2 linked regions of the Alkaliphilus metalliredigens QYMF genome follow. The protein of the gene in region 1 binds, or shares a complex with, the protein of each later gene. Links are inferred from orthologs where the notes say so. Each region holds a gene or a part of one and is shown in the gene's direction. Other genes may lie near its edges.

Region 1 (3,215 bases):
GAGCCTCCTAGTGCTATCTTTGTAGCCAGTGATGAAATGGCTATTGGTGTCATTCGTGCGGCCCATGAATTGAATATTTCCATGCCTGAAACCTTGGCAGTCGTTGGTTTTGACAATGTTGATATGTCAGGAAAGGTTTATCCAGCCTTGACAACCATTGCTCAACCTATGTACGAGATGGGTGCCATCGGAATGAGGGTATTAACTAAAATTATCAATGATACTCCTTTGGAGGAAACAAAAATATGTTTAGACTATAGCTTGATTGAAAGGGAAAGTAGTTAAATCATGGAACAAAATGTCGCTTTCCTCGTCTAACTACTATAAAGAAGGGATTATGATTACGTATTTCATAATCCTTATTTTTTGGGCAATCTGTTAATTTTGTGAAAGTGATTACAATTAAAAAGGTAGCAGTATTATTGATAAAACCGGAACTGAAAATACAGGGGAAATAAAATAATAAATCCATCTATTTTATTGACAACATAGGTTAAATTATGTAGTATTAGAATGATAGACATATACTTTTAACCATCCTATAGATGATCTTATGGATGTTTTTTTATGGTGTAATCGTGATTGATAGTAATAGCGTCAAATGTTTGGTATAATAACAAAGGGAAATTCTGTGTAGGTTGTTAATGTTTCTATAAAGATGGTAAGAATATAGAAAGATATGGATGAATTCATGTAATATTTTAAAGAATAAAATTAACTATACAAGAGGAGGGTCACTAATGAGTGCCGAAATAATGAAAAAAGAAGATAATAAAATTACATTAAAGATCGTGGTAGGAGCAGACCAATTTGAAGTAGCAATTAACAAAGCTTACAATAAAATGAAGTCTAGCTTTAATATACCTGGATTTAGAAAGGGAAAAGTACCTAGGAAGTTAGTTGAACAAAGATATGGTGTTGAGGTTTTCTTTGAAGATGCAATGAACATCGTTTTACCAGATGCCTATGAGGGAGCTTTACAAGAGCTGAATATCGACCCAATAGATCGACCAGAATTTGATTTTGGAGAGATAAAAAAGGGTGAAGATGTTGAATTTACAGCAGAAGTACAAGTTATGCCTGAATTTACCGTAGAGGGATATAAAGGTATAGAAGTAGAGAAAAACGAGTATAATGTACAAGAAGAAGATGTTCAAAATGAGTTAAATAAACTCACCGAACAAAATGCAAGGATGATTGCTGTAGAGGATCGTCCAGTTCAAGATGGAGATATGGTAGTGATTGACTATAAAGGATTTGTAGGTGAGGATCAATTTGAAGGTGGAACTGCTGAAAAACAAAGTTTAACCATTGGATCAAATCAATTTATACCTGGTTTTGAAGAACAATTAATTGGAGCAAGTATTGGGGATGAAATCAAAGTGAAGGTGACTTTCCCAGAAGAATATCATTCAGAAGAATTAGCAGGAAAAGAAGCAACATTCGAAGTAATGGTACATGAGATCAAAGAGAAGGAATTACCTGCATTAGACGATGAATTTGCCAAGGATGTATCTGAGTTTGATACACTAGCAGAATTGAAGGCAGATTTGAGTACCAAACTAGAAGAAAGCGCAAAAAAACGCACAGAACAAGAATACAGAAATAATGTAATAGAAGCGGTAGCAAATCAAGTAGAGCTTGAAATTCCAAATGCAGTTATTGAAAGACAGATTAATAATATGCTATTGGACTTTGACTATCAACTAAAATATCAAGGGATGACTCTTGAAAGCTATTATCAAATGACTGGAACAAAAGAAGAAGACTTAAGAGGTCAGATGAGAGAAGATGCTGAAAAACGAGCAAAGCAACAATTGGTACTTGATAGGATCAGTGAAATGGAAAAAATTGAAGCCACAGAGACAGATGTAAGCGAAGAGCTTGAAAGGATGGCGACTCAATACAAGCAAGAGCTTGATAAGTTAAAATCCAACTTAAGAGATCAAGATTACACTTCGATTAAAGAGGGTATTATAGTAAGGAAAACAATTGACTTACTAGCTGAAAATGCAAAAGTTTCTTAAGTTTGATAATAGAAGTTGTTTAAATTTAATATTGGGAGGGGATCATTATGGCTTTAGTGCCTGTTGTTGTTGAACAAACCAGTCGGGGGGAAAGATCCTACGACATCTTTTCAAGGCTTTTAAAAGAGAGAATTATCTTTTTAGGGGATGAAATAAATGATGTGACTGCTAGTTTGCTTGTGGCACAACTCCTGTTTTTAGAAGCAGAGGATCCAGACAAGGATATTCAAATCTATATTAATAGTCCTGGAGGATCTATTACCGCTGGTATGGCGATTTATGATACAATGAATTATATCAAACCTGATGTTTCTACAATCTGTGTTGGGATGGCAGCCAGTATGGGCGCATTTCTGTTGGCTGCTGGTGCAAAGGGTAAAAGATTTGCACTACCAAATGCTGAGGTAATGATTCACCAACCATTAGGTGGGACCAGAGGTCAAGCAGAAGACATTCGTATTCATGCAGAGAGAATTGTTAAGTTAAGAGATACCTTAAACAAAATTCTAGTTGAAAGAACAGGCCAACCGCTAGAACGTGTTCAGAAGGATACAGATAGAGACTTCTTCATGGAAGCAAAGGAAGCAAAAGAGTATGGAATCATTGATGAAGTGATTAGTTCAAGGAAATAAAGGGAGATCGAAAGAGGTGTAAAAATGTCAAGATTTGAAGAAAAAAAACAATTGAAATGCTCCTTTTGCGGAAAGTCCCAAGACCAAGTACGTAGACTGATCGCTGGACCCAATGTGTATATTTGTGATGAATGTATTGAATTGTGTCAAGAAATCATTCAAGAAGAATTTGAAGAAAATGTAGAAATGGACTTGGTGGATTTACCAAAGCCTAAAGAAATTAAAGATATCTTAAATGGATATGTAATTGGGCAAGAAAAAGCAAAAAAAGCATTGGCAGTTGCTGTTTACAATCATTATAAAAGAATTAACACAGACACAAAGACTGATGATGTGGAATTACAAAAGAGTAATATTATGATGCTAGGACCTACAGGATCAGGAAAAACCCTATTGGCTCAGACCCTAGCCAAGATTTTAAATGTTCCCTTTGCCATTGCTGATGCCACTTCTTTAACAGAAGCGGGATATGTGGGAGAGGATGTAGAGAACATTCTTTTAAAGTTAATTCAAGCAGCAGATTATGATATTGAAAAGGCTGAAAAGGGAATTATCT
Region 2 (3,295 bases), 3.5 Mb from region 1 along the record:
AAGCTGCCATTAAAGGTAAAGAGGATCACCTAATCGGGCTTAAAGAGAATGTAATTATTGGTAAACTCATTCCTGCAGGTACTGGAATGAAGAGATATAAGAACATTGCCATCAGTACAGAAACCGATGAAAAGCTAGATGAGATAGAAGAAACATTGTAATTAACAAAGAAGTTGTTGACACTATTTTTAACAAGTGTTAAAATGTTTAAGTGTGTAAGTCATGTGAAAGTTGACTTTTTGTATCCGGGAGATCACATGATCTCCCTGGATATCTAAAAAGGAGGATACTTTAATGCTAGAAAAGCTACAACATGCAAAAAAAGTGATAGGAATAAAAGAAACAAAAAAGGCTCTAAAACAAGGTGAGGTTACAGTCCTTTATATTGCAAAGGATGCAGCTAAAAATGTTGTGGAACCAATTGAAGAATTAGCCAAAGAACAAAATATCGCTATTGTTCCAGTGGATTCAATGAAGAAGCTAGGGCAAGCATGCGGAATTGATGTAGCAGCAGCTGTGGCAGCCACAATAAAATGACAGTTGGGTTCAACTAAATAAGAAGTATTCACTTTGTTAAAAAACAGTTTATCTGCACTAAGGGCAGATAAATGTTTTTCTATGTTATTAGTTAATCTTTGGAAGGAGGTGCAATAAATGCCAACAATTAACCAGTTAGTCCGTAAAGGAAGAAAAGCAGTTCAAGAGAAATCAACAGCTCCTGCTCTTCAAAAAGGTTTCAACTCTTTAAAGAGAAAATCAACTGATTTGAGCGCACCACAAAAAAGAGGTGTATGTACTTCAGTAAAGACCATCACACCTAAGAAGCCTAACTCTGCCTTAAGAAAAGTAGCAAGGGTTAGATTGACAAATGGGATTGAGGTAAGTGCATATATCCCAGGAATCGGACACAACCTGCAAGAACATAGTGTTGTTTTGATTAGAGGTGGAAGAATCAAAGATTTACCAGGAGTTAGATACCATATCGTAAGAGGTACATTAGATACTGCCGGTGTCGCAAACAGAATGCAAGGTAGATCTAAGTACGGTGCCAAAAGACCAAAAGACAAGAAATAAAGATCGTCGGAGCGATAATGCATAGATATATTCTACCCCTTACCATATAGGGTACCAGTTCATAACGAGCATTACTGCGCACAACGGCAATTGATGCAATTGTCGAGTACCGATGAAATGATTAGACAAGATATCATTTGAGGAGGGAAGCAAAGTGCCAAGAAAAGGAAATGTACCTAAAAGAGAAGTGTTAGCCGATCCAATTCACGGAAGTATGGTAGTTGCAAAATTAATCAACAGCGTGATGTTAGACGGTAAAAAAGGAACTGCACAAAACATTGTTTATGGGGCTTTCGATATAATTAAAGAAAGAGCAGAAGAAAATCCTGTAGAAGTGTTTGAAAAAGCAATGAATAATATCATGCCTGTTTTAGAAGTAAAGGCTAGACGTGTTGGTGGAGCCAACTATCAAGTGCCAATTGAGGTTAGACCTGAAAGAAGGCAAACTTTAGGCTTAAGGTGGTTAGTGAAATACACAAGAGCTAGAGGCGAAAAAGGGATGATTGAAAAATTAGCTAAGGAAATTATGGATGCTGCAAACAACACAGGGTCCTCTGTGAAGAAGAAAGAAGATACACATAAAATGGCAGAGGCAAACAAAGCATTTGCACATTATAGATGGTAAAATCAAGTTTAATATAGCGCTTTTAGGAGATGCTATAAGCAGAATGCTGTTAGTATATGCGATAGAGTAGATGTTGCATTTTGCATGGGAGGAGGAAGAGTAGTGCCAAGAGAATTTCCACTAGAAAGAACAAGAAATATCGGTATTATGGCTCATATTGATGCCGGAAAGACGACTACTACAGAGAGAATTTTATTTTACAGTGGTACAACACGTAAGTTAGGTGAAACCCATGAAGGTGCATCACAGATGGACTGGATGGATCAAGAGAAGGAAAGAGGTATCACAATTACCTCGGCTGCTACTACTTGTCAATGGTTGAACCATAGAGTTAACATCATTGATACACCAGGTCACGTGGACTTCACTGTAGAGGTAGAAAGATCTTTAAGAGTACTAGATGGTGCTGTAGCTGTATTCTGTGCTAAGGGTGGGGTAGAACCTCAATCTGAAACAGTATGGCGACAAGGAGATAAATATAAAGTTCCGAGAATGGCCTTCGTTAATAAAATGGATCGCCAAGGAGCAGATTTTTTCAATGTGATGCAAATGATGATAGATCGATTAGCCGCCAATCCTGTTGCAGTTCAATTGCCAATAGGTAGTGAAGAGGAATTCACAGGAATCATTGATCTTGTCAAAATGGAGGCAACTATATACCTTGACGATGTAGGGCAAGAAACGAAAATTGTAGAAATCCCTGAAGAGTTGAAGGAGTTAGCTGTAGAATACAGAGAAAAGCTTGTAGAGGCTGTTTCTGAAACAAGTGAAGAGTTAATGATGAAATATCTAGAGGGTGAAGCCTTAACAGAGGAAGAGCTTGTAAAGGGTATTAGACAAGGAACAATAAATGTTCAAATCACGCCAGTATATTGTGGTTCAGCTTACAAGAACAAGGGCGTGCAACTTCTTCTTGATGGTGTTGTTGCTTATATGCCTTCACCGCTCGACATTCCGGCGATTAGTGGAATTGATGCAGACACACAAGAAGAGATAGAAAGACATGCAGATGATAGTGAACCATTCTCAGCTTTAGCCTTTAAAATCATGGCGGATCCGTATGTAGGAAAATTAGCTTTTTTCCGCGTATACTCAGGAACCCTTGATGCAGGGTCTTATGTATTAAACTCTACTAAAGGGAAAAAAGAGAGAATTGGACGAATTCTTCAAATGCATGCCAACACAAGAGCGGAAATTCCAACAGTATATGCAGGCGATATCGCTGCAGCTGTAGGACTTAAGGATACCACAACTGGAGACACATTATGTGATCCAACAGATGCTGTTATCTTAGAATCAATGGTATTCCCAGAGCCTGTTATCTCTGTTGCCATTGAGCCAAAGACTAAGGCTGGTCAAGAAAAGATGGGCGTTGCTCTTCAAAAGCTTGCTGAGGAAGATCCGACATTTAAAACCTACACAGATGAAGAAACTTCTCAAACAATTATTGCAGGTATGGGTGAGCTTCACTTAGAAATCATCGTAGATAGAATGATGCGTGAGTTTAAAGTGGAAGCAACTGTGGGAAAACCACAGGTTGCTTACAAAGAAACAATCACAAAGGCAGTGGAAGTGGAAGCGAAATATGCCAAGCAA

The links.
Region 2: the proteins of tig (region 1) and rpsG are in contact, whole or in part, in a crystal structure (PDB 3GTY), measured with the Thermotoga maritima proteins. The link is inferred for Alkaliphilus metalliredigens QYMF from one-to-one orthologs. Residues at the interface, in WP_004081061.1 of Thermotoga maritima: Glu122, Val124, Val129, Leu130, Tyr133, Glu188, Gly259, Ile262, Tyr263, Glu266, Ser270, Glu273, Gln274, Glu277, Arg308, Gln311, Ile312, Ser315, Tyr316, Glu325, Arg329, Arg336, Leu363, Phe366, Trp367, Arg373, Leu377, Arg381, Leu384, Glu387; in WP_004081843.1 of Thermotoga maritima: Lys34, Lys52, Lys55, Glu59, Arg62, Gln63, Glu66, Asn67, Lys69, Val71, Arg95, Ala109, Lys110, Lys111, Gly112, Arg113, Pro114, Glu117, Glu121, Ile124, Ala125, Tyr127, Asn128, Asn129, Thr130, Gly131, Lys135, Asp139, Arg142, Met143.

Annotation. Positions count from the first base shown.
Region 1 is NC_009633.1:1,115,911-1,119,125, forward strand. What follows is about bases 1-2,883. They hold tig (trigger factor), read left to right. Parts: upstream 1-740; coding sequence 741-2,027; downstream 2,028-2,883. Other genes in these bases: AMET_RS05255 (LacI family DNA-binding transcriptional regulator), read left to right, coding at 1-285; clpP (ATP-dependent Clp endopeptidase proteolytic subunit ClpP), read left to right, coding at 2,075-2,659; clpX (ATP-dependent protease ATP-binding subunit ClpX), read left to right, coding at 2,684-2,883. In the rest of the region: more of clpX, read left to right, coding at 2,884-3,215. UniProt on the Bacillus subtilis protein: Involved in protein export. Acts as a chaperone by maintaining the newly synthesized protein in an open conformation. Functions as a peptidyl-prolyl cis-trans isomerase.
Region 2 is NC_009633.1:4,580,476-4,583,770, reverse strand. Bases 1-2,963 are described here. They hold rpsG (30S ribosomal protein S7), read left to right. Parts: upstream 1-1,228; coding sequence 1,229-1,699; downstream 1,700-2,963. Other genes in these bases: fusA (elongation factor G), read left to right, coding at 1,802-2,963; rpsL (30S ribosomal protein S12), read left to right, coding at 655-1,074; AMET_RS22405 (ribosomal L7Ae/L30e/S12e/Gadd45 family protein), read left to right, coding at 295-537; rpoC (DNA-directed RNA polymerase subunit beta'), read left to right, coding at 1-161. Outside these bases: more of fusA, read left to right, coding at 2,964-3,295.